DNA from 4 places in the Streptomyces sp. QH1-20 genome. Region 1 is predicted to be linked to each of the others. Evidence: riboswitches for the same ligand, from Rfam matches in the RefSeq annotation. Region 1 holds a riboswitch; each other region holds the start of a gene.

What was found. Region 1 has a riboswitch for cobalamin ahead of AB8O64_RS24090 (ribonucleoside-diphosphate reductase subunit alpha). Riboswitches for the same ligand answer to the same signal wherever they lie in the genome.
Region 2: another riboswitch for cobalamin. It lies ahead of AB8O64_RS11520 (prenyltransferase/squalene oxidase repeat-containing protein); the one in region 1 lies ahead of AB8O64_RS24090 (ribonucleoside-diphosphate reductase subunit alpha).
Region 3: another riboswitch for cobalamin. It lies ahead of AB8O64_RS30720 (CoA-acylating methylmalonate-semialdehyde dehydrogenase); the one in region 1 lies ahead of AB8O64_RS24090 (ribonucleoside-diphosphate reductase subunit alpha).
Region 4: another riboswitch for cobalamin. It lies ahead of AB8O64_RS01620 (hypothetical protein); the one in region 1 lies ahead of AB8O64_RS24090 (ribonucleoside-diphosphate reductase subunit alpha).

The regions. Positions count from the first base shown of each region.
Region 1 is NZ_CP166299.1:5,287,560-5,295,321, reverse strand. Features, by position in the region: gene AB8O64_RS24100 (DUF3311 domain-containing protein) at 238-447, shown strand; gene mctP (monocarboxylate uptake permease MctP) at 444-2,069, shown strand; cobalamin riboswitch at 2,314-2,453, shown strand; gene AB8O64_RS24090 (ribonucleoside-diphosphate reductase subunit alpha) at 2,611-4,992, shown strand; gene AB8O64_RS24085 (ribonucleotide-diphosphate reductase subunit beta) at 4,983-6,005, shown strand; gene def (peptide deformylase) at 6,136-6,765, opposite strand; gene AB8O64_RS24075 (hypothetical protein) at 6,883-7,762, opposite strand, start outside.
Region 2 is NZ_CP166299.1:2,562,657-2,570,418, forward strand. Features, by position in the region: gene lanKC (class III lanthionine synthetase LanKC) at 1-553, opposite strand, end outside; gene AB8O64_RS11510 (ferredoxin) at 719-955, opposite strand; gene AB8O64_RS11515 (aldehyde dehydrogenase) at 955-2,415, opposite strand; cobalamin riboswitch at 2,918-3,072, shown strand; gene AB8O64_RS11520 (prenyltransferase/squalene oxidase repeat-containing protein) at 3,259-4,521, shown strand; gene AB8O64_RS11525 (SCO2322 family protein) at 4,518-5,195, shown strand; gene AB8O64_RS11530 (energy-coupling factor transporter transmembrane component T) at 5,192-6,361, shown strand; gene AB8O64_RS11535 (ABC transporter ATP-binding protein) at 6,358-7,762, shown strand, end outside.
Region 3 is NZ_CP166299.1:6,812,129-6,819,890, forward strand. Features, by position in the region: gene AB8O64_RS30705 (transglycosylase SLT domain-containing protein) at 1-558, shown strand, start outside; gene aceA (isocitrate lyase) at 703-1,986, opposite strand; gene AB8O64_RS30715 (short-chain fatty acyl-CoA regulator family protein) at 2,396-3,805, shown strand; cobalamin riboswitch at 3,874-4,056, shown strand; gene AB8O64_RS30720 (CoA-acylating methylmalonate-semialdehyde dehydrogenase) at 4,260-5,759, shown strand; gene AB8O64_RS30725 (acyl-CoA dehydrogenase family protein) at 5,756-6,910, shown strand; gene AB8O64_RS30730 (enoyl-CoA hydratase/isomerase family protein) at 6,907-7,762, shown strand, end outside.
Region 4 is NZ_CP166299.1:327,359-335,120, forward strand. Features, by position in the region: gene AB8O64_RS01610 (sensor histidine kinase) at 1-1,025, opposite strand, end outside; gene AB8O64_RS01615 (MMPL family transporter) at 1,031-3,247, opposite strand; cobalamin riboswitch at 3,421-3,649, shown strand; gene AB8O64_RS01620 (hypothetical protein) at 3,831-4,814, shown strand; gene AB8O64_RS01625 (cysteine synthase family protein) at 4,811-5,833, shown strand; gene AB8O64_RS01630 (ATP-grasp domain-containing protein) at 5,830-7,062, shown strand; gene AB8O64_RS01635 (MFS transporter) at 7,059-7,762, shown strand, end outside.

The DNA.
Region 1 (7,762 bases):
CGATATGCGGACAGGGGGTGACGCCCAGTAGCACCCTCCCCTAGATTTCCTGCGCATCACGCAGTGATCACACAGGGGGGAGTCACCACCATGACGGAACCACCGACCGAACCACCCGCCGAGCCTCTCGCCGGGTCGGCAGCGCAGCTGCCCCAGCAGTCGACGACGTCACCGTCCACGGTGTCGTCGGAGGGCGGCCCCAAGGGTGGGCGTACGGCATCCGCCGTCACCGTGCCCATGGTCGTCGCGGGGGTGTGTCTGGCCATCCCCTTCGGCGCGATGCTGTGGGTCGACTCCTACTCCCGGCTCACCCCCACGTTCATCGGCATGCCGTTCTTCTACTGGTACCAGATGCTGTGGGTGGTCCTCTCGACCGCGCTCACCGTTGTCGCGTATGTGATCGTCAGGCGCCAGGAGCGCGCCCGCAAGGGTGGTGAGCGGCGGTGAAGGACGGCGTGAACGGCGTGGCGCTCGCCGTCTTCATCTTCTTCTTCCTGGTCGTCACCGTCATGGGCTTCGTCGCCTCCAGGTGGCGGCGCGCGGAGAACGCGAACAATCTCGACGAGTGGGGGCTGGGCGGGCGCTCGTTCGGCACCTGGGTCACCTGGTTCCTGCTGGGCGGCGACCTCTATACCGCGTACACCTTCGTGGCCGTCCCGGCGGCTATCTACGCGGGCGGCGCGGCGGGGTTCTTCGCGGTGCCGTACACGATCCTCTGTTATCCGCTGGTGTTCACCTTCCTGCCCCGGCTGTGGTCGGTCTCGCACAAGCACGGCTATGTCACCTCGTCGGACTTCGTCCGCGGCCGGTTCGGGTCCAAGGGGCTGTCGCTGGCCCTCGCGCTGACCGGCATCCTCGCGACGATGCCGTACATCGCGCTCCAGCTCGTCGGCATCCAGGCCGTCCTGGACGTGATGGGCGTCGGCGGCGGGTCGAACTGGTTCATGAAGGACCTGCCGCTGCTGATCGCCTTCGGCGTGCTCGCCGCCTATACCTATTCCTCCGGGCTGCGGGCGCCGGCGCTGATCGCCTTCGTCAAGGACGCGCTGATCTACATCGTGATCATCGTGGCGATCGTCTACATCCCGATCAAGCTCGGCGGCTTCGACGACATCTTCGCCAAGGCGGGCGAGGCGTTCGCGGTCGAGAACCCGGCGACCGGCAAGCCGCGCGGTTCCCTGGTGACCGGGCCGGAGGCGCAGTGGGCGTACGCGACGCTCGCCCTCGGGTCGGCGATGGCGCTCTTCCTCTATCCCCACTCGGTGACGGCGGTCCTCTCCAGCCGCAGCCGCAACGTCATCCGCCGGAACACCACGATCCTGCCGCTGTACTCGCTGATGCTCGGGCTGCTGGCGATCCTCGGCTTCATGGCGCTCGCCGCCGGGGTCAAGGTCAAGAACGGCCAGCTGGCCATCCCGCAACTCTTCGAGAACATGTTCCCGGACTGGTTCACGGGCGTCGCCTTCGCCGCGATCGGGATCGGCGCGCTCGTCCCGGCGGCCATCATGTCGATTGCCGCCGCGAATCTGTTCACCCGCAACATCTACAAGGACTTCATCAGGCCGGACGCCACGCCCGAGCACGAGGCGAAGGTCTCCAAGCTCTCCTCGCTGCTGGTGAAGGTCGGCGCGCTGGCCTTCGTGCTCACCATGGACAAGACCGTCGCGATCAACTTCCAGCTGCTCGGCGGCATCTGGATCCTGCAGACCGTCCCGGCCCTGGTGGGCGGGCTCTTCACCCGCTGGTGCCACCGCTGGGCGCTGCTCGGCGGCTGGGCGGCCGGAATGATCTACGGCACCTGGCGGGCGTACGACACGCCGAGCGCGACGCAGGACCACTTCGGCAACACGAACCTCATCCCGCTCATCGGTGAGAAGGGTTACATCGGCCTCACGGCCTTCGTCCTCAACGTCATCGTGGTGATCGTCCTCACCTTCGTGCTCAGGAAGCTCGGCGCCCCGGACGGCGTGGACCAGACGAAGGCGTCGGACTACACCGCCGACGCGGGTGACCCGGGCGTGGTGGAGAAGCTCCCGGCGGCCACCGCGGGAGCACCCGGCGGCCACTGACCCCCACACCCCCGACCGCGCCTCTGAGGCCGCCGCTCCCCGACGAACAGGGGGGCGGCGGCCTTCGCCTTGCGGGTGCCGCCCCGACGCTCGCAGAGGCCCTTCGGGGGGCTTCGGGGGAGGCCTCCGAGGGCCGTGACGGGGGCTCAGGCGATAAGCGATTCGAGGTCCAACACCCGGGCGCTCTAGCACATTCCGCACCCAGCTCATTACCGCGCGACACAACATGTGGGGGCGCGTACGAGTGGCAGCACTAGATGTATGCTCGTCCTCGCTGTCGCCGCAGGGGAATCCGGTGGAAATCCGGAACTGTCCCGCAACGGTGTATGTGTGCGGTTTTACGTACCCAGAGTCCGAGGACCTGCCGACAGCGCGCCCGCCTCCGAGCCTCCGCTCGGAACAGGGCGTCGAATTCGTCCGGGTCTCGCGGGTTGGGCCGGTGGACGCTGCGTGGCATGCCCTGGTGCAGGGGTGTCCCCGTACGCGCCCGTCGCGCCCGCCCGCCCGGCCCACACCACTGCCGAGCGAGGGAGAGCCCCACGTGACCATCGCGCCCGCCGATCCGGTCTCAGCGACAGCGGAAGCGACCGGCGGCCCCGGGACCGCGCTGCTGCGCACCCTGACCGACCTCACCGCCGATCTGCCCGCCACCGACCCCGGCAAGGTCGCCGCCGCCGCACTGCGCGGCCGGCACCCGGGCTCGGACGAGGCCGAGTTGCGGTCCCTGGCCACCGAGGCCGCCGCCGGGCTCATCGCCGAGGAGCCGGAGTACTCCCGGCTCGCCGCGCGACTGCTCACGCGTGCGATCGCCGACGAGGCGGCCGGACAGGGCGCGCTCTCCTTCTCCGCCTCCGTCGCGGTCGGCCACCGCGAGGGCCTGATCGCCGACGAGACGGCCGCGTTCGTCGTGACGCACGCCGAGCGCCTGGACGCCCTCGTGGACGCCGCGCTCGCCGACGGCGCCGACGACCGCTTCGGCTACTTCGGTCTGCGCACCCTGCACAGCCGCTACCTGCTGCGCCACCCCATCACCCGCCAGGTCGTCGAGACCCCGCAGCACTTCCTGCTGCGCGTGGCCTGCGGCCTCGCCGAGGACCACTCGACGCGGGCCCTGGACGACGTGGCCGAGCTGTACCGGCTGACCAGCACGCTCTCCTACCTGCCGTCCTCCCCCACGCTCTTCAACTCCGGCACCCGGCACCCGCAGATGTCCTCCTGCTACCTGCTGGACTCGCCGCTGGACGAGCTGGACTCGATCTACGACCGCTACCACCAGGTGGCGCGGCTGTCGAAGCACGCCGGCGGCATCGGCCTGTCGTACTCGCGCATCCGCTCGCGCGGCTCGCTGATCCGCGGCACCAACGGCCACTCCAACGGCATCGTGCCGTTCCTGCGCACGCTGGACGCCTCCGTCGCCGCCGTCAACCAGGGCGGCCGGCGCAAGGGCGCGGCCTGTGTCTACCTGGAGACCTGGCACGCGGACATCGAGGAGTTCCTGGAGCTCCGCGACAACACCGGTGAGGAGGCCCGCCGCACGCACAACCTCAACACCGCGCACTGGATCCCGGACGAGTTCATGCGCCGCGTCGAGGCGGACTCCGACTGGTCGCTGTTCTCCCCCGCCGACACCCCCGAGCTGGTCGACCTGTGGGGCGACGAGTTCGACGCGGCGTACCGCAAGGCCGAGGCCGACGGCAAGGCGATCAAGACGATCCCCGCGCGCGTGCTGTACTCCCGGATGATGCGCACCCTCGCGCAGACCGGCAACGGCTGGATGACCTTCAAGGACGCGTCCAACCGCACCGCGAACCAGACCGCCGAGCCCGGCAAGGTCGTCCACTCCTCGAACCTCTGCACCGAGATCCTCGAGGTCACCGACGACGGCGAGACGGCCGTCTGCAACCTCGGTTCGGTCAACCTGGCGCAGCACCTGGGCGCCGACGGCGAGATGGACTGGGAGAAGCTGGACCGCACGGTCCGCACTGCCGTGACCTTCCTCGACCGCGTCGTGGACATCAACTTCTACCCGACCGAGCAGGCCGGGAACTCCAACAGCCGCTGGCGTCCGGTGGGCCTGGGCCTCATGGGTCTCCAGGACGTCTTCTTCCGGCTGCGGCTGCCCTTCGACTCCGCCGAGGCGAAGGAGCTGTCCACCCGGATCTCCGAGCGCATCATGCTCGCGGCGTACGAGGCGTCCGCCGACCTCGCCGAGCGGCACGGCCCGCACCCGGCCTGGTCCGCGACCCGCACCGCGCGCGGCGTGCTGCACCCCGACCACTACCCGAACGCCGAGCAGCGCTGGGCCGACCGCTGGGACGCGCTGCGCGCCCGGATCGCGAAGACGGGCATGCGCAACTCGCTGCTGCTCGCCATCGCGCCGACGGCCACCATCGCCTCCATCGCGGGTGTGTACGAGTGCATCGAGCCGCAGGTCTCCAACCTCTTCAAGCGCGAGACGCTCAGCGGTGAGTTCCTCCAGGTCAACACCTACCTGGTGGAGGACCTGAAGCAGCTCGGCGTGTGGGACCGCACCACGCGTGACGCGATGACGGACGCCAACGGCTCGATCCAGGACATGAACTGGATCCCCAAGGAGGTGCGCGACCTCTACCGCACCGCCTGGGAGATCCCGCAGCGCGCCCTGATCGACATGGCCGCGGCCCGTACGCCGTACCTGGACCAGAGCCAGTCGCTGAACCTCTTCATGGCCTCGCCCACCATCGGCAAGCTCAGCTCGATGTACGCGTACGCCTGGAAGCAGGGCATCAAGACGACGTACTACCTGCGCTCGCGTCCGGCGACCCGGATCGCCCGCTCGGCCGGCGCCGCCGCCACCATCCCCGTACAGCAGGTCGCGACCCCGGACGCCGACGCCGTCGCCTGCTCCCTTGAGAACCCCGAGTCCTGCGAGGCATGCCAGTAATGTCGTCCGAACAGAAGAACCTGCTCGACCCCGGGTTCGAGCTGACGCTGCGCCCGATGCGGTACCCGGACTTCTACGACCGCTACCGCGACGCGATCAAGAACACCTGGACCGTCGAGGAGGTCGACCTCCACTCGGACGTCGCCGACCTCGCCAAGCTGTCCCCGGGTGAGCAGCACATGATCGGCCGCCTCGTCGCGTTCTTCGCGACCGGCGACTCGATCGTGGCGAACAACCTCGTCCTCACGCTGTACAAGCACATCAACTCCCCCGAGGCGCGGCTGTACCTGTCGCGGCAGCTCTTCGAGGAGGCCGTGCACGTCCAGTTCTATCTGACGCTGCTGGACACCTACCTCCCCGACCCGGAGGACCGTGCCGCCGCCTTCGACGCGGTCGAGAACATCCCCTCGATCCGTGAGAAGGCCCAGTTCTGCTTCAAGTGGATCAATGAGGTCGAGAAGCTGGAGCGGCTGGAGACGAAGGCCGACCGCCGTCGCTTCCTGCTGAACCTGATCTGCTTCGCGGCGTGCATCGAGGGCCTGTTCTTCTACGGCGCCTTCGCCTACGTGTACTGGTTCCGCTCGCGCGGTCTGCTGCACGGCCTGGCGACCGGCACCAACTGGGTCTTCCGTGACGAGACCATGCACATGAACTTCGCGTTCGAGGTCGTGGACACCGTCCGCCAGGAGGAGCCCGACCTCTTCGACGACGAGCTCCAGCAGCAGGTCACCGACATGCTGCGGGAAGCCGTCGAGGCGGAGCTGCAGTTCGGCCGCGACCTGTGCGGCGAGGGCCTGCCGGGCATGAACACCGAGTCCATGCGCGAGTACCTCCAGTGCGTCGCCGACCAGCGCCTCCAGCGCCTGGGCTTCGCACCGGTCTACGGCTCGGAGAACCCTTTCTCCTTCATGGAGCTGCAGAACGTCCAGGAGCTGACCAACTTCTTCGAGCGCCGCGCGTCCGCGTACCAGGTGGCGGTCGAGGGCTCGGTCGCCTTCGACGACGAGTTCTGATCAAACCAAGCCCGTCCGGCGATTGAGGACGCGCCCGCAGGGCGCTCGCCGCCGCAGGCGGCAAAGAGACGACGAAGGGCCCCGCTCCTATCGAGCGGGGCCCTTCGTCGTACGTAGCCGTACGTACGGATCAGTCGTTCGGGACGATCTCGTAGCGCGGGGTGCCCTCGGCCATCTGCTGGAGGGCGTCCTTGCGCTCGCGCTTGGAGAGGCGGTCGATGTAGAGCCGGCCGTAGAGGTGGTCGGTCTCGTGCTGGAGGCAGCGGGCGAAGTAGCCGGTGCCCTCGATCGCGATCGGGTTGCCCTTCGCGTCCTGGCCGCGCACGACCGCGTAGTCGGGGCGGGCCAGCGCGGCGTAGGCGGTGGGGACCGACAGGCAGCCCTCGTTGGAGTCATCGAGGACGCGGCGGTCGGCCGGCAGCTCGTCCAGGACCGGGTTGCAGATGACACCGGTGTGCCGGACGCCCTCGTCGTCGGGGCAGTCGTAGACGAAGACCTTGAGGTCCACGCCGATCTGGTTCGCGGCGAGGCCCACGCCCTCGGCGGTCCGCTGGCTGGCGAACATGTCGTCGATCAGCTGGGCGAGCTTGTCGTCGAACTCCGTGACGTCCTTGCACTCCCGGTGCAGAACGGGGTTGCCGACGACGGTGATCGGACGGGAGGTGCCGCGCTCGCGGTACGCGAGCTCGCGCGCCTCGCAGTCCTCGGTGTCCACGATGAACTCGCCGTTCACCGGCTGCTCGCTCTCTTGCTGCGCCATGTCCGCCGTATGCCTCTCTCAGAACCCGGAAAACTCATATCCCACAGGATCCCTACAGAGTACGGGGGACGCGGCGGCCCCAGAGGCCCACTGGGGGCCTCCGGCTCAGCAGACGGCTCAGCAGACCTCTTCGAGATCCCGCCATTCACGGGAGTCGGGGCTGTCGGCGACCCAGCCGTCCAGCAGGCCCCGCACCAGCCCGGCGGGCGCGGCGATCCCGGCCTCGCGCTCGGGCACCCACAGGGAGCCGGAGCCCGCCGTGCGGTGGCCCAGCGGGCCCGGGTGGCCCGGCTCGCTGTGGTCGTGCGGGTCCAGGTGCTCCCCGTCGCCCTCGTCACTGGGCATCCGGCTCTCCGAACACGTACGGCACAGCAGCCGCACCGAGGAGGACCAGTCCTCCGCGGCGAAGCCCGCGTCGGCCGCGAGCCGCTCCAGGGCGTCCCGGTCGGCCTCGGTCGCGGCCTCCAGGAGCACCACCCAGGTCGGGACGGGTGAGGGGGCCCACAGCTCGATCTCGTCGAAGACCGGGTACGCGGGGCCCGCCGCGGTGACGCGCTCGCCGTGCGGGACGCCGTCGTGCAGCACGACCTCGCCCCAGCGGCGGCCGGACGACGGCAGCGGGATCGACAGGACCTCCATCCGGGCCGGGTCCAGCCGGCGGCCCCAGACGACCTCGGCCTCGCCCTCGGGGGACAGCCGCACGGCCGCGCTGCCGAGCTCCATGCCGACCGGCTCACCGGCCGGGCTGCCCTCGCCGGGCACCCGCAGCCCGTACGCCTGCCAGGCGCGCCGGGCCAGCGGCCAGTCCTGGAGTGCCGTCGCGGCGATGCCCACGTTCCACCAGTCGGGAGCGCCCGTCTCGCGGTCGAGCAGCGCCACGGCGCGCAGCCCGGCGGCCCGGGCCTGCTCCCAGTCGTGCCGGAACTTATGGAGCAGCGCGAGATTGAACCAGGACTCGGACAGCCACGGCTCCATGTCGGCGGCCCGCGTCAGCAGC
Region 2 (7,762 bases), 2.7 Mb from region 1:
CGGCCGGGCGCAGCTCGCCCTTGTCGTCGTAGCAGTGCCGTTCGGTGAAGCTGCCGTACCGCACGTACACCGGGCCGTCGCCCCAGCGCAGGTCGGTGAGGATGTACGGGCCCGCCTCGCCGGTCAGCAGGGCGTCGAGGTCCTCTGCGATGGCCCGGCACTGCGCGTCGTCGGCGGGGTAGACGGTGATGAACTTCCCGCTGCCGCCCCGGTCGGCGTACTTGGCGTTGCGGGTGTGCAGGAGGTACGGGCTCGGCACGCACTTGAAGGCGATGCGGCGCGGTACGCAGTAGTCCCAGACGGTGGCGAGGATCCGCTCGGCGTTGTCCAGGCACGCGGAGACGTGGATCTTCCAGCCCTGGCTGGGCAGTTGGGCGTCGAGCGGCCGGAAGGCCCGCCAGTCGCCGGAGTCGTGGCGCTGCCAGTCGGCGGGAGGCTCACGGCGGGCGGTCGCGTAGAAGCCGGTGGGGCCGTCGCCGTCGGCGGGCAGGCGGTGCGGGGCGTCGTAGAACCGGCGGTCCGCGTCGCAGTAGACGGCGTAGCCCTTGTTCATCGCACTCCCTCGTCCGGTGACGTCGTGAGGGTTCCACGGCGTCACCGCGAGGGGACAGTCGTGAATGTCATGAACCCGCTATGAGGAACGCACGAGTAACAAGGCAACACATGTTCCGGTTGTTGGCCTCTCCGTTCCGGTTGCCCGCGCCGCCCCGGGCGCCGGTCATGCGTCCTCGGGCGGGAAGACCGCGGCACCGTCCCCGAGGGCCCGCAGGGTGATGGCCTCGACGGGGCAGCTCTCCGCGGCGGCGAGCACGGGCCCGGCCGCGTCGGTCTCCGCCTCGGCCGGGTGGGACTGCCGGGCCGCGTCCAGCCGGAACGCCCACGGTGCGATTCCCGCGCACATCCCCGAGCCGACGCAGACGCTCCGGTCGACCTCCACGTGCCAGCGCTCGGTCATCACGGCGCCTCGTGGCCGGCGGGCAGGTGGATCGTCTTGTGTTCCAGATAGGCGGCGAAGCCCTCGGGCCCGAACTCCCGCCCCAGACCGGAATTCTTGTAGCCGCCGAAGGGGCCGAGCATGTCGAGGCTGAAGGTGTTCACGGAGTACGTGCCGGTGCGCACCCGTCGCGCGACGTCGATGCCGCGCTCGACGTCGCGCGTCCAGACGCTGCCGGAGAGCCCGTAGTCGGAGTCGTCGGCGATGCGGACGGCCTCCTCCTCGTCCTCGTACGGCAGGAGGCAGACGACCGGGCCGAAGATCTCCTCGCGGGCGATCCGCATGGTGTTGGCGACGTCGCCGAAGAGGGTGGGCTCGACGTACCACCCGCGCTCCTGCCCGACGGGCCGGCCGCCCCCGGCGAGGACCTTGGCACCCTCGCGCTGCCCGAGCGCGATGTAGTCCAGCGACCGGCGGCGCTGACGCTCCGCGACGAGCGGGCCGATCTGGGTGGCGGGGTCCAGCGGGTCGCCGACGACGAAGGCGGACGCGGCGGCGGCGAAGCGCTCGGCGAGTTCGTCGTAGTGGGCGCGGGGCGCCAGCACGCGGGTCTGGGCCACACAGGTCTGGCCGTTGTTCATCCAGGCGGCGGGCACGATGCCGGCGACGGCCGCGTCGAGGTCGGCGTCGGGGAGGATGACAGCGGCGGACTTGCCGCCCAGCTCCAGGGTGACGCGGGTGAGGTTGCGGGCGGCGGTCGCCATGACGCGCCGGCCCGCCTCCACGGAGCCGGTGAAGGACACCTTGTCGATGCCGGGGTGCCCGACGAGGTACTCGCCGACCTCACGGCCGGCGGGCAGGATCGACAGCACGCCTTCGGGCAGCCCCGCCCCGGCGACGATCTCCGCGAGCAGATAGGCGTCCAGCGGTGTCTCCGGGGACGGCTTGAGGACGACCGAACAGCCGGCCAGCAGGGCGGGCGCGAGCTTGGCCGCCGCCACGAACTGCGGCGCGTTCCACGGCACGACGGCCGCCACGACACCGACGGGCTCGCGCCGCACGAGCAGCGGCCCGAGGACGCCGGCCCGCCGCTCCTCGTAGGGGAAGTCCCGGGCGACGGTGATCGCGCAGTCCCAGACCATCATGGCGCCGAGCGCCTGCCCGAGGACGCTCCAGGAGTAAGGGGACCCGTTCTGCGCGGAGACGACCCGGGCGATCTCCTCGTGCCGGGCGGCGATCGCGTCCTTGATCCGCGTGACGACCTCGATCCGCTCCCCGAGCGGCCGCCGCGCCCAGGCCCCGCACTCGAACGCCGCCCGCCCCGCCGCGACGGCCCGGTCCACGTCGGCGCGAGTGGCGTGCGGCACCCGCCCGATGACGCGCTCGGTGTGCGGCGAGACGACGTCGATGGTGTCCGTACCGGCCGGATCGGCCATCACCCCGCCGATGAAGAGCTGCCCGTGCTCGATGACTCCACGCATCCGCACCACCTCCACGACGGCCGGGGGTCTGACCGACCCTCGATCTGACGCTGCATCAGAACTGATAGCAGTTCCGATGAGAGGGGGCAACAGTCGCCTCGCGGCGGGCGGGGCGACAGCCGCTGTCGCGGTTGCCGCCGCTGGGTCCGCGGCCCGGATCGCATCGCTGCCCCCTCCTGAGCCGAGGACGAGCGCATCACCGCGCGGCGGCACGGACCCCGTCCGGAACGGACAAGCGCCTCCGGGCCGACGGCCCACCCACCCTGCGGCTCCGCCGCGCCGCGCCCGCGGCGCTCCGAGACACGGCCCCGTCCGGAACGGACAAGCACCCCGGCCTGCCCACACACACCCCCGCCGCGGCGCGGCACCCGCAGGACGGCCACCGCCGCGCGGCGCCCGCGGCGCACCGCTCCGCCGACACGCCCCCGTCCGGAACGGGCAAGCCCCCAGCCCGGCTGCCGCGCCGTCGTCGGCCGACCCGCCCGGAGGGCACCAGGTGTCCGTAAAGCGACAGCTAAAGTGTGCGTGACAACTTCATCCCGCCTCGGAACGGGGAAAGCCGGTGCGAATCCGGCGCTGACCCGCAACCGTGAGCGCGGCCCGCACCCCGGTGCGGTCGTGCGAGCCGGAGCTCCCGCTCCGTGGCGGCAGGTCCCCGGAGCCGGTCGTGCCGCGTGCGGTGCCGTCCGGACACCGGCACCGTCGAGGTATACGGAGCCGACGTCCCGGTGCCACCGCGCGAGGTGCGCGGCTGGGCTGCCGTGCGAGGCTGTGCACCACCCGTAGCACCCAGCCGTATGCCGCCCACCGCTGTGAGACACCCACCGAGAGGCACCGACTTCCATGGCCCCCTCCTTCGCCGTCCACGCGCGCCGCGGCGCCGCGGCCCTGGCCACCGCGGCCGTCCTCAGCGCGGCCGTGGCCCCTGCCGCGTTCGCCGACGGTTCACCGTCCCCGGCCACCGCCCCGGGGCTGTACGGCAAGAAGGACCCGCAGTTCGACGGTGTCTTCCGGCAGTCCCTGGCCCTCCTCGCGCAGAAGGCGACGGACGTCGCCCCGCCGAAGCAGGCCGTCGACTGGCTCGCGGGGCAGCAGTGCGCGGACGGCGGCTTCGCCGCGTACCGCGCGGACACGGCCAAGGCGTGCGACCCCAAGGCCGGTGAGTTCACCGACCAGACCGCCCTCGCCGTGCAGGGCCTCGCGGCCGCCGGCGGGCACGGCGACGCGGTGAAGAAGGGCCTGGGCTGGCTCAAGGCCCACCAGAACGAGGACGGCGGCTGGGGCATGACCCCCGGCTCCCCCAGCGACCCCAACTCCACCTCCACCGCGATCGGCGCGTACGCGGCCACCGGCCAGGACCCCGCCAAGGTGACGGCCAAGGGCGGCAAGAACCCCTACGACGCGCTGATCGGCTTCCAGCTCGGCTGTGACCAGAAGGAGGACGAGCGGGGCGTCTTCGCCTACCCGGACCAGAAGGGCAAGCTCACCCCCAACGACCTGGCCACGACCGCCGCCGCGCTGGCCGCGCTCGGCAAGGGCTACCTCGTCGCGCCCGCCAAGGGCGGCGACATGCCCGTCAAGCCGATGGAGTGCGCCGACGACGAGTCGGCCAAGCCCAAGGACGCGCCGTCCGCCGGTGCCGCCGCGGCCGCCTACCTGGCCGCGAAGATCGACGCGAACGACGGTGCCCTGAAGTCCGCGATGTCGCAGGGCGGGGCCGACCCGGCCCTCACCGCCGACGCCACCCTCGCCCTCGCGGCGGGCGGCCACCGCGACGCCGCGGCCAAGCCGCTGAAGTGGCTCGGCGACGGCGCCAACAAGACCGCCGACTGGGCCAAGGGCGACCCCGGCCGTCTCTCCAAGCTCGTGCTCGCCGCGCACGCCGCCGGCGCCAACCCGCGTGACTTCGCCGGCGTCGACCTGGTGCAGCAGTTGACCGCGACCGGTCCCAAGGCGGAGGCTTCTCCGTCATCGACGGAGACCAAGGACGAGAAGAAGAAGGACGACGACACCATCGGCATCTGGTGGATCGTCGGCATCTTCTTCGTCGCGAGCGTCGGCGTCGGCTTCCTGATCAGCGGCCGCAACAAGAAGCAGCAGCTGTGACGGTGGCGCGTTCCGCCGCGCGAGCCGTCGGCGCGCTGCTGGTCGCCGGGCTCCTCGCCGTCCTGGGGGCCGTGCCCGCGCAGGCGGCGGGGTACCGGTACTGGTCGTTCTGGGAACACACCGGCAGCGACTGGGCGTACGCCACCCAGGGGCCGTCGGTGCTGCGGCCGGACGACGGGGACACCATCGGCTTCCGGTTCGCGGTCAGCGAGGACTCCGCGCGCGCCGCGAAACCCCGCGACAAGGGCGACTTCTCGGCGATCTGCGCCAACACGCCGGCGAAGGACGGCAGCAAGCGCGTCGCGGTCGTCCTCGACTTCGGCATACCCGAGCACGCGCCGGGCGGTGAGCGCCCGCCCCGGCAGCGCACCGCGTGCGCGCAGGTGAGTGAGGACGCCCGCGCAGGTGACGCGCTGGCGGCCGTCGCCGAGCCGCTGCGCTACAACTCCGCGGCACTGCTGTGCGCCATCGCGGGCTACCCGAAGTCGGGCTGCGGTGAGCAGGTGGGCGCGCAGGAGTCCGGGCAGCAGCCGTCCGCCTCCGAGAAGTCCGGCGAGTCCGGCAAGTCCGACGGCGGGGACGACGGCGGTCCTTCCGCCGGTCTGCTCGTCGGTATCGCCACCGTGGTCGTCCTCGGCGCCGCCGCCGTGTGGCAGGCCCGCCGCCGCGCATGAGTGGGACGACCCCGCCGCGGGCCGGCGGCCATCGCACCGGGCGAGCGGGCCCCGCGCCCGTCACCGCACGGGCGGCCGCGCTGCACGCGGGCGCCTGGTGGATATGGGCGCTCGGACTGGCCACCGCCGCCTCGCGCACGACGAACCCGCTGCTGCTCGGCCTGCTGATCGCCGTCGCCGGATACGTGGTGGCCGCGCGCCGCACGGACGCGCCGTGGGCGCGCTCGTACGGGGCGTTCCTCAAGCTCGGGCTGGCCGTGATCGTCATCCGGCTGGTGTTCGCGATCGTGCTCGGCTCGCCGATCCCGGGCACGCACATCCTCGTCACCCTCCCCGAGGTCCCGCTCCCGGACTGGGCGAAGGGGGTGCGGATCGGCGGCCGGGTGACCGCCGAGGGGCTGGTCTTCGCGCTGTACGACGGCTTGAAGCTGGCCACCTTGCTGATCTGCGTCGGCGCGGCCAACGCGCTGGCCAACCCGGCCCGGTTGCTGAAGTCCCTGCCGGCCGCGCTGTACGAGGCGGGGGTGGCCATCGTCGTCGCGATGACCTTCGCACCCAACCTCGTCGCGGACGTCCAGCGGCTGCGTGCCGCCCGCCGGCTGCGCGGCCGCCCGGACCGGGGCCTCAAGGCCCTGCTCCAGGTGGGGCTGCCGGTGCTGGAGGGAGCGCTGGAACGTTCGGTGGCACTGGCGGCGGCCATGGACGCGCGCGGTTACGGCCGCAGCGCCGAGGTGCCGCGCGCCGTCCGGCACACCACGACGGCACTGACGCTGGGCGGGCTGCTGGGCGTCTGCGCCGGGACATACGGCCTGCTCGCCGACCAGGGCGCGGGCTACGGCCTGGCGGTGCTGGTGGCCGGGCTCGCCGCCGCGCTGGCGGGCCTGTGGCTGGGCGGCCGCCGCTCGGTCCGCACCCGCTACCGGCCCGACCGGTGGGGCACGCGCGCGTGGCTGGTGTCCGGCTCGGGCGCGGCGGTCGCGGCCCTGACGATCTGGGCGAGCTCGTACGCCCCGCAGGCCCTGCACCCCCCGGCCGTGCCGCTGACCTCGCCGGAGCTGCCGCTGTGGCCGGCGGCGTCGATCCTGCTCGGCCTGCTGCCGGCGTTCGTGGCGCCGAGGCCGGCCGGCTCACCCACCCATCCACCCCACTCCGAGGAGAACCGGTGATCCACTTCGAGCAGGTGTCGGTCACCTACGACGACGCCGCGGCCCCCTCCTTGCAGGGGGTGGACCTCACCGTCCCCGAAGGGGAGCTGTGCCTGCTCGTCGGGCCGTCCGGCGTCGGCAAGTCGACGCTGCTCGGCACCGTCAGCGGGCTCGTGCCGCACTTCACCGGCGGCACCCTGCACGGCCGGGTCACCGTCGCGGGCCGTGACACCCGCACGCACCGGCCGCGCGAGCTCGCCGACGTCGTCGGCACCGTCGGCCAGGATCCGCTGGCCCACTTCGTCACCGACACCGTCGAGGACGAGCTCGCCTACGGCATGGAGTCCCTGGGCCTCGCGCCCGACGTGATGCGCCGCCGCGTCGAGGAGACCTTGGACCTGCTGGGGCTCGCCACCCTGCGCGACCGCCCCATCGCCACCCTCTCCGGCGGGCAGCAGCAGCGCGTCGCCATCGGCTCGGTGCTGACCACCCACCCCAAGGTGCTGGTCCTCGACGAGCCGACGTCCGCACTGGACCCGGGCGCGGCCGAGGAGGTCCTCGCCGTGCTGCAGCGCCTCGTGCACGATCTCGGCACGACGGTCCTGCTGGCCGAGCACCGGCTGGAGCGGGTCGTGCAGTACGCGGACCAGGTGATCCTGCTGCCCGCGCCGGGCGCGGCTCCCGTCGTCGGCGACCCCGCCGAGATCATGGCCCTCTCGCCCGTCCACCCGCCCGTGGTCGCCCTGGGCCGGCTCGCGGGCTGGTCGCCGCTGCCCCTGTCCGTCCGGGACGCGCGCCGCAAGGCCGCCCCGCTGCGGGAGCGGCTGGCAGGGCTGGACGCCCCCGTCACCCCGGCCGCATCGGTCACCGACGGCCCCGCGCCCGCGTCGGTGACCCGGCTCGGCGTCCGGCACGGCCGGGTCGCCGCCCTGCACGACGTGGAGCTGACCGTACGGGCCGGGGAGACCGTCGCGCTGATGGGCCGCAACGGCGCGGGCAAGTCGACGCTGCTGCGCACGCTGGTCGGCATGCACAAGCCCGCCTCGGGCTCGGTGCGGGTCGGTGGCGTGATCCCGCAGAGCACAGCCCCCGCCGAGCTGCTGCGCCACGTCGGCCTCGTGCCCCAGGAGCCGCGCGACCTGCTCTACGCGGACACCGTCGCGGCGGAGTGCGAGGCCGCCGACGGTGACGCGGCGGCGGCGCCGGGCACCTGCCGGGCCCTGGTCTCCGAGCTGCTGCCGGACGTGTCCGACACGACCCACCCCCGCGATCTGTCCGAGGGCCAGCGGCTGGCGCTCGCGCTCGCCGTGGTGCTCACGGCGCGCCCGCCACTGATCCTGCTCGACGAGCCGACCCGCGGCCTCGACTACGCGGCCAAGGCCCGCCTGGTGGAGATCCTGCGCGCGCTCGCCGCCGAGGGCC
Region 3 (7,762 bases), 1.5 Mb from region 1:
TGGACCACCACCGACCTCGGCGCTCACGACCACGTCGGCACCCAGTCCGACAAGGCCGCCGCCAAGGCCAAGGCCGACGCCGCTGCCGCCAAGATCAAGGCCGACGCCGCCGCGAAGGCCAAGGCCGACAAGGCCCGCGCCGACCAGCAGGCCGCCAGCCGCTCCCAGGCCCGCACCCCCGTCAAGCCCGCTCCCGCCAAGCCCGCCGCCCCGGCGGCTCCGGTGAAGAAGGCCTACGCCGACAACCTCGACGGGTGGATCAAGGAGTCCCTGGACATCCTGAAGTCCAAGAACATCCCCGCCACCTACGAGGGCATCAAGCGCAACGTCATGCGCGAGTCGACCGGCAACCCGCGTGCGATCAACGACTGGGACATCAACGCCGCCAACGGCGTCCCCTCCAAGGGCCTGCTGCAGATCATCGACCCCACCTTCAAGGCCTACCACGTCGAGGGCACCTCCTGGGACCCCTACGACCCCGTCGCCAACATCACCGCCTCCTGCAACTACGCCGCCGACAAGTACGGCTCCATGGACAACGTCAACTCCGCGTACTAAGGGAGTCGACCCCGCACGCCGAAGGGCGGCAGCACCCCACCAGGTGCCGCCGCCCTTCGGCGTGTCCCTCCGCAGCGGCCCGGGCCCCTCAGCCCCGGCCGTGACCCGGGCCCCTCAGCCCCGGTCGTATGTGTGGCCCCCGGCCTAGTGGAACTGCTCCTCCTCCGTGGAGCCGCGCAGCGCGAGCGTCTCCGCGGCGGGGTTGAGTGCCGTGCTGACCTGGTCGAAGTAGCCCGTGCCGACCTCGCGCTGGTGCTTCACGGCGGTGAAGCCGTGCCGCTGGTCGGCGAACTCCCGCTCCTGGAGGTCGACGTAGGCGGGCATGCCGTGCTCCGCGTAGCCCCGGGCCAGGTCGAACATGCCGTGGTTGAGGGAGTGGAAACCGGCGAGGGTGATGAACTGGAAGCGGTAGCCCATCGCCCCCAGCTCCCGCTGGAACTTGGCGATCTGGTCGTCGTCGAGCGCGGCCCGCCAGTTGAAGGACGGCGAGCAGTTGTAGGCGAGCATCTGCTCGGGGTGCTCGGCGTGGACGGCCTCGGCGAACTCGCGCGCCTGCGCCAGGTCGGGGGTGCCGGTCTCCACCCACAGCAGGTCCGCGTACGGGGCGTAGGCGAGGCCCCGGGAGATTACGGGCCCCATGCCGGGCTCGACGCGGTAGAAGCCCTCGGCGGTGCGCTCGCCGGTGCAGAAGCGGGCGTCGCGCTCGTCGACATCGGTGGTCAGGAGATTGGCGGCGAGCGCGTCCGTGCGGGCCACGATCAGGGTCGGCACATCGGCGATGTCGGCGGCGAGGCGGGCCGCGTTGAGGGTGCGGATGTGCTGGGAGGTGGGCACCAGGACCTTGCCGCCGAGGTGGCCGCACTTCTTCTCGGACGCGAGCTGGTCCTCGTAGTGGATGCCGGCCGCACCCGCCGCGATCATCGCCTTGGTCAGCTCGAAGGCGTTGAGCGGGCCGCCGAAGCCGGCCTCGGCGTCGGCCACGATCGGGACGAGCCAGTCGACGGCCGCGCCGTCGCCCTCGGCGGTGGCGATCTGGTCGGCGCGCAGCAGCGCGTTGTTGATGCGGCGCACCACGGTCGGTACGGAGTTGACGGGGTACAGGCTCTGGTCGGGGTAGGTGTGCCCGGCCTGGTTGGCGTCGGCGGCGACCTGCCAGCCGGAAAGATAGACGGCCTGCAGTCCCGCCTTGACCATCTGGACGGCCTGGCCGCCGGTCAGCGCGCCGAGCGCGTGGATGTAGTCACGCTCGTGGAGCTGCCGCCACAGCCGCTCGGCGCCGCGCCGGGCCAGGGTGTGCTCCTCCCGGACGCTGCCGCTCAGCCGCACCACGTCCTCGGCGCCGTACGAGCGCCGCACGCCCTGCCAGCGCGGGTCTGTCGCCCACCGCTGTGCCAGCTCCTCGGCCGTCGTCGTCCCTGTCTGCGCCATGACCGCCTCCCAGTGTCGCCGTGCCGCGTGAATCCGCGCCGGATCCGCGTCGCATCCGCAGCGCCTCCGCGCCGGACCCGCACCGAACGTGCTCGGATTTCTGCCAAGAATGTGAAGGGAAGTGTTTCCCCTGGTAAGTACGGCCCGCCGTAGCTCCGTTGAGCGGGCAATGTCGAGAAACCGGGGCTCCGGCGGGCCGTGCTACGACTCTGGCAGTGGCACTCAGTGTCATCAACCCTGGCGGATTGCCAAGTTCTGTGAATCTTCCCGGGCTTGTCTGCCAACTTTGCCAACTCTGTCAACCTTGCCGAGCTGCCATGGCCGGGGTCCGCTCGCCCCGGCTAGGGTGAGCGCACGGAGCCGGGGGCGGCCGGAGGGGGCCTGGGGTGAGCGGGAACACGAGCGAGGCATGAGCAAGACATACGCGGGGGTGCGACTGCGGCGGCTGCGCGAGGAACGGCGGCTCAGCCAGGCCCAACTGGCCCGGATGCTCGCCATCTCGCCCAGCTACCTCAATCAGATGGAGCACGACTCCCGCCCGCTCACCGTGCCCGTACTGCTGCGGCTCACCGAGGCGTTCGGCGTGGACCCCGGCTTCTTCTCCGAGCGCGACACCGGCCGCGTCCTGGCCGACCTGCGCGAAGCCCTCGCCGACGAGGTGGCCGCCGCCCGTGTCTCGCCCACCGATCTGTCGGAACTCGCCTCCCGGCTGCCCGCCGTGGCGGCGGTGCTGCTCGACCTGGGCCGGCGCAACCAGGCCCTGACCGAGCGGCTCGCGGAGGTCGCCGAGCGCCGCGGCACCGACGACCCGGATCTCCCGCGCTCCGCCCACGAGGAGATCCGCGAGTTCTTCTACCGTCGGCAGAACTACCTTCACACCGTCGACACCGCCGCCGAGGAACTGGCCGCCGAGATCGGCATCCGTCCCGGCGAGGTGCTGCCCGCCCTGGCCGCCCGGCTCGCCGAACGCCACGGGGTCCGCATCGCCGCCGACGCCGACCACCTCCACACCTACGACCCCCGCGCCCGGGTGCTGCACCTGTCGAACCGGCTGCGCCCCGGCCAGCAGGCCTTCCGGATGGCGACCCAGCTCGCCCTGCTCGAGTACGACGGGGAACTCACCCGGCTCGCCTCGGAGGACTACGACGAAGACTCCGCCGTCCGGCCGCTGGCCCGGATCGGCATCGCCAACTACGTCGCCGCCGCGCTGATCCTGCCGTACCGCGAGTTCCACGCCGCGGCGGAGGAGCTGCGGTACGACATCGAGCGGCTCGCCGACCGTTTCGGGCTCGGCTACGAGACCGTCTGCCACCGGCTCAGCACGCTGCAGCGCCCGCGGCTGCGCGGGGTGCCCTTCTCCTTCGTACGGGTCGACCGCGCGGGCAACATGTCCAAACGGCAGTCGGCCACCGGCTTCCACTTCTCCCGGGCCGGCGGCACCTGTCCGCTGTGGAACGTCTACGAGGCGTTCGCCTCTCCCGGCCGCATCCATGTGCAGATCGCGGCCATGCCGGACGGGCAGCGCCATCTGTGGACCGCCCGCACCGTCACCCGGCACCGGGGTGGCTGGGGCGAGCCCGGCAAGACCTTCGCCATCGGGCTCGGCTGCGAGATCCGCCACGCATCCCGGCTCGTCTACTCCGACGGACTCGACCTCGACAACGCCACGGCCGCCACCCCCATCGGCATGGGCTGCCGGATCTGCGAACGCCTGGACTGCCCGCAGCGGGCCGTCCCACCGCTCGGCCGGCCCCTCGCCGTCGACGAGAACCGCAGCACCTTCGTGCCGTACCCGGTGCGGGACGCCGGGCCCCGCTGAACCCGGGCCTTGATCCGGGCCGCTGACACTCCGGGCCGGGAGACCCTGGACTTACTAGGACGTCCAACTATATGTTCGGGGGACAAGGTCCGCGGTGCAGGGAAGCCGGTGTGAATCCGGCACGGTCCCGCCACTGTGACCGGGGAGTTCGTCCTCGCGGTACACGCCACTGACGAGCGGGATGTCGGGAAGGCACGGGGACGCGCGGTGATCCGGGAGTCAGGATACCGGCCGCGGAACGTTCCGTGTTGTCCACGAGGATGGAGCAGACACGCATGGCACCGGTCCGTACCCACGACCCTGGTGATCCGGCGCGGCGAGCGGCTGTTCCCGCTCGCTGACGGTTCCCGGCCCTTCGCGTCCCGCGACCCGTCGGCGGCCGCGCGCAACTCGCGCCCTCCGCCGGACGCTTCGCGCCGTCCTCGGATCTCACCTGACGAGAGCAGGCTCTCCCATGGTCCGTGAACTCACCCATTTCATCGGCGGCAGGCACACCCCGGGAACATCGGGTGCCTACGGCGATGTGTACGACCCCAACACCGGCGCCGTGCAGGCCCGGGTGCCCCTGGCGAACCGGGCCGAGACCGAGGCGGCCGTCGCCGACGCGGCCGAGGCCCAGCGGGAGTGGGGCGAGTGGAACCCGCAGCGCCGGGCCCGCGTCCTGCTGCGGTTCCTCCAGCTCGTCGAGGGCGAGAAGGACTCCCTCGCCCGGCTGCTGTCCTCCGAGCACGGCAAGACCGTCCCCGACGCCCTCGGCGACATACAGCGCGGTCTGGACGTGGTGGAGTTCGCCGCCGGCATCCCGCACCTGCTCAAGGGCGACTTCAGCGACAACGCCGGGACCGGCATCGACGTGCACTCCCTGCGCCGCCCGATCGGCGTGACAGCGGGCATCACCCCGTTCAACTTCCCCGCGATGATCCCGCTGTGGAAGGCCGCCCCGGCCATCGCCTGCGGCAACTCCTTCATCCTCAAGCCCTCCGAGCGCGACCCGTCCGTCCCGCTCCGGCTCGCCGAGCTGTTCCTGGAAGCGGGCCTGCCGCCCGGTGTGCTCAACGTCGTCAACGGAGGCAAGGAAGCCGTCGACACCCTGCTCGAGGACCCGCGGGTGCAGGCGCTCGGCTTCGTCGGCTCGACCCCGATCGCCGCCCGCATCTACGCCACCGCCGCCGCCCACGGCAAGCGGGCCCAGTGCTTCGGCGGCGCCAAGAACCATCTGATCGTGATGCCGGACGCCGACCTCGACCAGGCCGCCGACGCCCTGATCGGCGCGGGCTACGGCTCGGCCGGGGAGCGCTGCATGGCGATCTCCGTCGCCGTGCCCGTCGGCGAGGACACCGCCGACGCGCTGGTCGCCCGCCTCAAGGAGCGGATCGGCACCCTGCGGATCGGCCGGTCCGACGACCCCGAGGCCGACTTCGGCCCCCTCGTCGGCCGCGACGCCGTCGACCGGGTCCGCGGCTATGTGGACCTCGGAGTGGAGGAGGGCGCCGAACTCGTCGTGGACGGGCGCGGCTTCACCCTCGCCGGGCACGAGAACGGCTTCTTCGCCGGCGCCTCCCTCTTCGACCGGGTCACCCCGGACATGCGGATCCACCAGGAGGAGATCTTCGGGCCCGTCCTGTCGGTGGTCCGCGCGGCGGACTACGAGGAGGCGCTGCGGCTGCCCTCCGAGCACGCCTTCGGCAACGGCGTCGCGATCTTCACCCGCGACGGGGACACCGCCCGCGACTTCACCCGGCGCGTGGACACCGGCATGATCGGCGTCAATGTGCCGATCCCCGTGCCGGTCGCGTACCACTCCTTCGGCGGCTGGAAGCGCTCCGGCTTCGGCGACCTGGGCCAGCACGGTCCGGACGCCATCCGCTTCTACACCCGCACCAAGACCGTCACCTCGCGCTGGCCCTCCGGGGTCAAGGAGGGCGCGAGCTTCACCATCCCCACGATGGGATGAGCGCCATGACGACAGGCCTCACCGAGGACCAGCTCGCGCTGGCCGGGACGACGCTGGACTTCGCCCGGGAACACCTCGCCCCGCATGCCGTCGCCTGGGACCAGGACAAACACTTCCCCCTCGACGTGCTGCGCAAGGCCGCGGGCCTCGGTCTCGGCGGCGTCTACGTGCGCGAGGACGCGGGGGGCTCCGGCCTCACCCGCGCGGACGGCGTGCTGATCTTCGAGGTACTGGCCACCGGCTGTCCCTCCATCGCCGGTTATCTCTCCATCCACAACATGGTCGGCTGGATGATCGACCGCTACGGCGACGAAGCCCAGCGCGCCCGTTGGCTGCCCCGGCTGTGCTCGATGGACACCCTCGGCAGCTACTGCCTGACCGAGCCGGGCGCGGGCTCCGACGCCGCCGCGCTGCGGACCCGCGCCGTACGCGACGGGAACTCCTACGTCCTGACGGGCGTGAAGCAGTTCATCTCCGGCGCCGGAGCCGCCGAGGTGTACATCGTCATGGCGCGCACGGGCGGGGAGGGGCCGGGAGGCATCTCCGCGTTCGTCGTCGAACGGGACGACCCCGGGCTGTCCTTCGGCCCCGACGAGAAGAAGATGGGCTGGAACGCCCAGCCCACCCGCCAGGTCGTCCTGGACGGCGTCCGCCTCCCGGCCGACCGCCGGCTCGGCGCCGAGGGCGACGGCTTCCGCATCGCCATGAACGGGCTCAACGGCGGCCGGCTCGGCATCGCCGCCTGCTCCCTCGGCGGCGGACAGAACGCCCTGCACCGCAGCCTGGAATACCTCGCCGACCGGGAGGCCTTCGGGGCACCGCTGCTCGACGCCCAGGCACTGCAGTTCCGCCTCGCCGACATGGCGACCGAACTCGCCGCCGCCCGCGCCCTGGTCCGCCAGGCCGCGGAGGCCCTGGACCGCGGCGACCCCCAGGCGGCGCAGCTGTGCGCCATGGCCAAACGCTTCGCCACCGACACCGGCTACTCCGTCGCCGACCGCGCCCTGCAACTGCACGGCGGCTACGGCTACCTCACCGAGTACGGCATCGAGAAGATCGTCCGAGACCTTCGCGTGCACCGGATCCTGGAAGGAACGAACGAGATCATGCGCCTGATCGTGGCCCGCGGACTGACGGGAGCCGCCCGATGACCCCGACGACGGACGGCAGTGACGACTGCGTACTGCTGCGCACCGAGGGCCGTGCCGCATACCTCACCCTCAACCGGCCCAAGGCCCTCAACGCCCTCAGTCACACCATGGTGCGCCGCGTCGACGAGGCTCTCACCGTCTGGGAGCACGACCCCGCCGTCGAGACCGTCGTGATCAGCGGCGCGGGCGAGCGGGGGCTGTGCGCGGGCGGCGACATCCGGTCCATCCACGCCGACGCCCGCTCCGGCGGCGACGCCTCGGCGGCCTTCTGGCGCGACGAGTACCGGCTCAACGCCCGTATCGCCCGCTACCCCAAGCCGTACGTCGCCCTCATGGACGGAATCGTGATGGGCGGGGGAGTGGGGATCTCGGCCCACGGCAGCGTGCGGATCGTCACCGAGCGCTCCAAGGTCGCGATGCCCGAGACGGGCATCGGTTTCGTGCCCGACGTGGGCGGCACCTATCTGCTGGCCCTCGCCCCCGGGGAGCTCGGCACCCACCTCGGGCTCACCGGGGTGCCCGTGGGCGCTGCGGACGCCCTGCTGTGCGGCCTCGCCGACCACTTCGTACCGGCCGACGCGCTGCCCGCCCTCGCCGCGGACCTCGCCGCCGGGTCCGTACCCGACGTGCTGCCCCGCCACGTCCGCGAGGCACCGCAGGGGCGGCTGGCCGAGGACCGGGAGTGGATCGACCACTGCTACGCGGCCGACACCGTCGAGGAGATCGTCGAACGGCTGCTCGACGCGGGCGTGCCGGCCGCCAAGGAAGCCGCCGGGACGATCCTCGCCAAGTCGCCCACCGCCCTCAAGGTCACTCTCGCCGCGCTGCGCCGCGCCCGGGACCTCGGGCCGC
Region 4 (7,762 bases), 5.0 Mb from region 1:
CCGTCGTCGGTGATCTCCAGTTCCAGACCGTAGCCGTGGTCGGCGAGGACGACGCCCACGGTGGAAGCGGCCGCGTGTTTACGGATGTTGGCCAGCGACTCCTGCGTGCAGCGCAGGAGGGCGATCCGGGTCTGCTGGTCGCATTCGACGTCCGGCAGCTCCGCGTCGACCGTGAGGCCGGTGTCCTCGGCGAAGCGGTCCAGGGTGCGGCGCAGGGCGCGGGCGACCGAGCCGGGGGCGACGCCGCTCTGGGGGGCGGAGCCGACCAGGACGCGCGCTTCGGCGAGGTTCTCGCGGGCGGTGTGCTCGATGGAGAGCAGCTGTTGGGCGCTCTTCCCCGGGTCGGTACCGAGTCCGGAGCGGGCCGCCTCGGCGAGCACGATGATGGACGCGAAACCCTGGGCGAGGGTGTCGTGGATGTCCCGCGCGAGCCGTTCCCGCTCCTCCGCGGCGCCCTGGCGCTGGTGGGCCTCGACCAGCTGCTGGTGGGCGTTCTCCAGCTCGGCGTTCAGTCGGCGGGCACGTTCGTCGCTCTGCCGCACGATGCGATGCACCAGCAGCCCGACGAGCACACCGGCCGCGTAGCCGATGACGGTGAAGGCGACGTTGCCCGTGAGGAGTTCCGTGTGCCGAACGGCCCGGGCGGTCACGGTCACCACCACGGCGGCGCCACTGTAGGCAATGGCCGATCCCGGGCTCGCGGCGAACATCCAGAATTGCGGGAGGGACACGATGAACAGCGCCGCGCCCCCGCCCGGCAGACCGCCCATCGCCCCCACACCGAGGGCGAGGACACTCAGATGAACGCGCGGACGCCACACGGGATTGCCCGGGAAGAGACGCAGGGTGGCGTAGCCGAGGGAGATCACGGCCAGCAGCGCCAGCGACCAGTATTTCGCCGCTCCGGAATCGTTCCGCACACCGATGACGGAGGGCGCCAGACCGAGGAGCACCCAGGCGACGGTGTACCACCGGTGAAGCGTCGGTATCCAGAACCGGTCGTTGGGCTGTGGCCGTTGAATCATGCTGGTCAGCCTACGTTTTCGAGCGGTCGGCCGACCGGGACGACGGGCGGTGCTCCGCGACCGTTCCGCGACGGCCACCAGCACCTGTCGCCGAGCAGCAGCATGAGTGCGGGCAGGATCACGATACGGATGACGAAGGCGTCGATCAGTACGGCCACCGCCAGGCTGAAGCCGATCTGCTTCATCTCCATGATGTGCAGGGGCACGAAGCTGGCGAACACCGTCACCATCACGAAGGCGGCGCTGGTCACCACACTCGCCGAGCCGCCGATGCCTTCGAGTACGGCCTGCCGGGTCGGCACACCGCGGAGCACACCCTCCCGGATCCGGCTGATGACGAACACCTGGTAGTCCATCGACAGGCCGAAGAGGATCACGAACAGGAACAGCGGTACCCGGGAGCCGACCGAGCCGGTGGAGGTGAAGTCGAGCAGGGGCTCGGCCCATTCGCCTTGGAAGACCAGCACCAGCAGACCGAGCGAGGCGGCGGCCGAGAGCAGGTTCAGTGCCACGCCGATGAGGCCGAGGAGCACGGAGCGGAACGCCCACACCGTCATGGCGAAGGTCACCAGGAGCAGGGACCCGATGACGATCGGCAGCTTCTGCTTCTGGTGCTCGGGGTAGTCGGCGTAGCGGGCGACGTCCCCGGTCACCGCGGTCCGGGCGCCGGTCACCTGGCCGACGGTGGCCGGTACGTACGTCCCGCGGAGGCGTTCGAGGGATGTCTGCGCCGCGTCGGAGCTCACGTGGTGCGGTACGGGCAGTTCCAGGAGGCTGACGCGCCGGTCGGGTGAGGTGCGCAGTTCCGCCGTGCCGGTGAGGGCCGGGTCGGCTTCGGCGCGGCGGGCGAGTTCGCGCAGCGCGCCGGTCACTTCGTCGGCGAGGGCGGGCTCAGCGCGTACGACGACCTGGTGCATGGACTTCAGTTCCGGGAAGGCGTGGTTCAGCCGGTCGTACGTCTGCATGGCGGGGATGGAGCGGGAGTGGGTCTCGCGGCCCATGTCGGTCAGTTCGAGGTCCAGCAGCGGGGCGGCCAGGGCGAGTGTCGCGAGGACGGCGACGGTCAGGGTGGCGGCCGGACGCCTGCTCGTGGCGCGCAGGACGGCCCCGGTGAGGCGACCGGCACCGCCCTTCGGCTGCCGGGGGTGCTTCGGCTGTGCGGTCCCGCTCCCGGCCGCGCGGGCGGCCTTGCGCAGCGCGCGGCGCTCCGCCCGCTCACCGAACGTGGCCAGCAGCGCGGGCAGCACGGTGAGCGAGCTGACCACGGCGACCAGGGTGACGACGATCGCGCCCGTGGCGATCGAGGAGAAGATGACGTCGTCCACCAGGTACAGCGTCGCGCTGGAGACGGCGACGGCGAGCCCGGAGAGCACGACGGCCCGTCCGGAGGTGGCCGCGGCGAGTTCCACCACGGCCTGCGAGCTGAGCCGGCCGCCCGCCCGGGCGCGTTCCTCCCGTTCGCGCTTGAGGTAGAAGAGGGTGTAGTCGACGCCGACGGCCAGGCCGATCAGCAGGATGACGTTGGTGCCGACGCCCGCGTCGGGGAAGGCGTGCGAGGCCAGCATGGACAGGCCGATGGCGGCGGCGATCGAGGAGAGTGCCAGCAGCAGCGGCACGGTGGCCATCGCCACGGAGCGGAAGACGAACAGCAGGGTGATCAGGGTGACGGGCAGCGCGATGATCTCCGTGCGGGAGAGGTCGTCGCCGCGCAGCTTCTCGACGCCCTTGCTGATGGAGGGGCTGCCGGTTTCCTCCACGCGCAGTGCGGGGTGTGCGGCCCGCACCGCGGCGGTCTGCGCCCGCAGCGGTGCGACGTGCTTCTTGCCGTCGAGCTCGGGGCCCTTCATGGTCACATCGACCCGGACCGCTCTGCCGTCGGCCGAGCGCACGGGCGCGCCCACGGAGGCGACTTCGGGAAGTTTCCGCATCCGGGCGGTGATGTCCCGGGCGGCGGTGTCCGCGGCGGTCCGGTCGAGCGTGTCCGTGCCGGGCTTCGCGGTGATCAGCACGCGCTCCACGGGCTTCTGGTGCAGTCCGCCCCCGGCCGCCATGGCCTCCGCCCGGCCCGCTTCACCGACGCGGAAATCCTCACTGGTGGCGGCGTTGGCGCCCACCGAGATCCCGGCGCCGAGACACAGGGCGACGAACAGGAACCAGCCGCCTATCGCGCGCCACGGGTGCCCGGCACTCCAACGGGCCATACGTACAGGGAAGGTCGTCATGGTGTCCATGCTGGTCGCCGGGGTGCCGCTGCCATGAGCCTCGACCGGTTGAACTTCGTGTCCACCGGTCGGTGGACACGAGGGGTCGCCCCCAGCCCCCTTCGCCCCAAGTCCCTTTCCCTCACACCCCGGTGGGGTCGTCAGGCCCCCTGTCGCACACGCGTCCGCCCCTTTACTCTGGAGGCGCAGTCGGTTCGCGCTGTCCGCCTGGCAGCCGCGTCGTAAGAGGGAACCCGGTGGGAGTCCGGGACTGCCCCGCAACGGTGAGTGGGAACGAACGTCGTCATCGGCACCGGTCCGGGAGAACGGGTCCGGGAAGCGACGGCCGGTAGGTGCGAGGTAGGTCGCGTGCGACCTCGCAGGCCCACGAGTCCGAAACCTGCCCACTGCGCGCGTGCGGCCCGCACGCGCTGATCGCGGTGGCCTCGAGGGTGGGCCGGCGGGTGCAGGTGGGCATCGTGCTCGTGCCGGGCGGCGTCCGCTGTTCCTTCGCGTGCCCTCAGCGGTCCCGGGATCCCGGCGACGCGCGAAGGAGTGCCCTGGTGACCGATGTCCCTCGCCGCCCTCCCCCCAGGCCGCCTCGGTGACGTCCTCCGGGCAAGGGGGCGCCCCCGTCCCGCCCTCCCGTACGGCGGTCGGCACGGCGCCGCAGACCGATCGAGCCGTCGTCGACGCGCGGCCCGTGCTCCGCGTTCCGTGTGCACGGGACGGGCGGACCTTCTCGGGGGTGTGCCACGGCACCCTCGGGGAGCTGTTCCAGGGGCCGCTCCGACACGAGGGCGAGCAACGCATCGCGCTCGTCTCCTTCCCCGTCGACCGGCACTCCTGGGTGCATTTCACCCGGGGTGCCGGCCCTCCGGGGGCCTTGCCGGCCGGGGAGAAGACGGCGCGGGCCGCCGGGCTGTTCCTGGAGCGCTACGGCCTGACCCTGCCGCCGGGCCGGTGGAGTGCCCATTCCGACCTGCGCGTCGGCGTGGGCATGGCCAGCTCCACCGCCGACATCGTGGCGACGCTGCGCTGTCTGTTCCGGATCTTCTCGCTGCCCTACGACCCGCGTGCGGTGATCGAGGTGCTGTCCGCGATCGAACGCGCGGACAGTGTCTTCCTCGACGAGTTCGCGCTGTATCTCAGTGACCGGCACCGTGTCGTCCGCCGCATGGGAACCGCCATCGCCTTCCACACCGCGTTCATCACGGAGGCCGGCACCGTCGACACGGCCGCGGTGACCCCGCTGCTGCTGCGGCACTACCTGCGGCGGTCAGCGGACTACGAGCGCTGCCTGACCGATCTCCTCAAGGGCTTCTCGGCAGCCGATCCCGCGGCTGTCGCCCGTTCGGCGACGACCAGCGCCGCTCTTTCCCAGGAGGTGCTGCCCAAAGCCACGTTCGAGACCGTGCTGGCACACCGCGAGGAGTTCGGGGCGGACGGTGTGTTCGTCGCGCACACCGGCTGCCTCGTCGGCTATCTCTTCGCCCGCCGCCCCTCCCCCGCGCTCAAGGACGAACTGTCCGGCTTCTTCCACACGCTCGGCCACCAGTGCTCATTCGCCCAAGGAGGCTACGGGTGATACACGCCCATATCGCCGACGCTCTCAAGTCCCCGCACCTGATCCGACTGTCCGACGGCATGGTCCTGGCCCGCTTCGAATCCATGAAGATCTACTCCGCGCTCGCCGCGGTGCGCCGACTGCTCGACCGGGGCACGGTCCGGCCCGGGCAGACCCTCGTCGACAGCTCCAGCGGAATCTACGCCCAGGCACTGGCGCTGGCCTGTCACCGCTACGGCATGCGCTGCCACATCGTCGCGTCCACCACCGTCGACGCCACCACCCGCGCCCAGTTGGAGATCCTCGGCGCCACCGTCGAGCAGGTCGCCCCGTCGAAGAACCTCGCACTCGACCAGGAGCTGCGCGTGGCGCGGGTGCGGCAGATCCTGGCGGAGCGTCCCGACGTCCACTGGATGCGTCAGTACCACGACGACATCCACTATCTGGGATACCGGGAGTTCGCGGACATCGTCGCCACCGCGCTCCCGGACCGGCCGCTGACCGTCGTCGGGGGGATCGGGTCGGGCGCCTCCACGGGCGGGCTGGTCGAGCATCTGCGCCGGCGTGATCCGTCGGTCCGTCTGATCGGTCTGCAGCCCTTCGGGAGCGTCACCTTCGGCAGTGAGGACCACCACGATCCGGAGGCCATCATCGCCGGCATCGGCTCCTCGATCGTCTTCGACAACGTCCGCCACCATCTGTACGACGCGATCCACTGGATGGACTTCCAGCACGCCATGGCGGGGGCCGTGGCGCTGCTGCGCGAGCACGCGGTGTTCGCCGGCCTGTCCACGGGCGCCGCCTACCTCGCCGCCTCCTGGGAGGCGCGCCGCTGCCCCGGCCGGCTCCATCTGGTGATCGGGGCCGACACCGGTCACCGCTACGTCGAGCGGGTCTTCGCCCGGCACCGCGAGGCCCTGGACACCGCCGCGCTCGGCCCGGCCGAGATCACGTCGCCGGCGGACCTGTCCATGCCCTGGTCGACGATGGCCTGGAACCGCAGCCCCGCACCGGGCCGGCAGAAGGAGCTCGCATCGTGACGGTGGTCTCCCTGGAAGCCCTCACTTTCGGCCTGGGGCACCTGGTCCGGGCCGCCGACGCGCTCGGCGAGCGGATCCGGCTGCTGACCCGCGACCCGCTCGTCTACGCGCACGAACTGCGGCAGCTGCCGGACGGGGCCCTCGACGTGGTCGAGATCGACACCTTCGACGTGGAGGCCGTGGCCGCGGACCTCGCCCGCCTCCCGGGGCTGCGGGGGCTCATCAGCTCGACCGACACCTGGACGCTGGTCGGTGCCGAGCTGACGGCCCGCTTCCGGCTGCCCGGCCTGGACGCCGCCGTGCTGGAGCTGACGCGGGACAAGGCAAGGGTGCGCAATCTGCTCCACGAGGCGGGCCTGACGAGGGGCCGGGCAGTGGAGGCCGGAGCCCTGGGGGCCGACGCCGACTACCCGCGTCGGCTGGGGAAGGAGGTGGGCTTCCCCGCCGTCCTGAAGGACACCGCCGGAACCGGCAGCCAGAACGTCTGGCTCGCCCGGGACTTACCGGAGCTCGAAGAGGCCCTGCGCGAGGCCGGCGGGCGGCGGCTGACCGGCCGCCTCTTCGCGGAGCCGTACTTCTCCGGGCCTCTCTACAGCGCCGAGACACTCACCTGGGAGGGGCGGACCAGGCTGCTGGGCGTCTCCAGCCGGTTGATGTCGCACGAGCCGCACTTCCGTGAGGAGATCACCGCGTTCCCCGTCGCCTTCCCCGAGCCGCAACGCCTGTCGCTGGAGAAGTGGCTGGGCGAGATCCTCGCGGCAGTGGGGTACACCGACCGGTTTGCCCACGTCGAGTTCGCCCTCACCGTGACGGGCCCGGAGATCATCGAGATCAATCCTCGGATCGGCGGTGCTCTCGTCGCGGAGGGCATGTGCCGGGCTCTCGGCTGCAATGTGTACGAGGCGATGGTGGAGGCCTCTCTCGGCCGTCGCCCCCGCCTCATCGACGCGGAGCTGCCGGGCGGCCCGGCGGTCGCGTTCGTACTCGGATACCCGGAACGCGCAGGGGTGTTCACGGGTGTGACGGGCCTCGACCGGCTGGAGGACATGCCGGGGTCGCCCGCCTGGTATCCGGTCAAGCGCGTCGGGGACCGTATCGAGCACCTGGGCGACAGCCGGGGTTACGCGGGCATCGTCTGGGCGGAAGCGGACACCGCTGAACTGGCCACCCACCGCGCCGTGGCCGCCGCCAACGCCGTACGGGTCCACACCGAGCGGGCGGCCGGGTGAGTGGAGGGCGGGCCACGGCGGCGCCCCTCGGGGTCTCGCTTCTCCGGCTGAGCGGACCGCTGCGGTTCCTGCTGGTCAGTTCCTTCCTCATCCCGCTGGGCAGCTTCATGGTCCTGCCGTTCATGTCGGTGTTCCTGCACGAACGGCTCGGCATGGGCCTGGGAGCGGTGGGTCTGGTCCTGGCCGTGGCGTCCCTCGTGCAGTTCTCCGGTGGCGTCGTCGGCGGGGCGCTCGCGGACCGGATCGGTCTGCGGCGCACCATGGTGTGGGCCCTGGTGATACGTACGGCGGGCTTCGTGGGTCTGCTGTCGGCGTTGCGCTGGCCGCCGCTCGTCGTGGGCGCGCTGATCCTCACCTGTTGCGGTGCGGCGCTGTATCTCCCCGCGAACAAGGCGTATCTGGTGCACGGCGTGGACGACGCACGGCGGCCGATGTTCCTGTCGGCCGGGAACGCGGCGCTCAACGCGGGCATGGCGGTCGGACCGCTGATCGCCGGCCCGTTCGTACTGTCCTCGCCCGGTTGGCTGTTCCTCGCTGCGGCCGCCCTGTTCCTGGTCGTGACGGCCGGCCACGCGCTGCTGCCCGCGGAGGGCGCGCCGGTGGGGCCGACGGGTGGGGCCGGCGGCGCGGATGCGGGGAGGGCCGGTGGTGCGGCGGTGGGCCGGGGCCTGCTCTCGGGCGTGGCAGCGCTGCCCTTCGC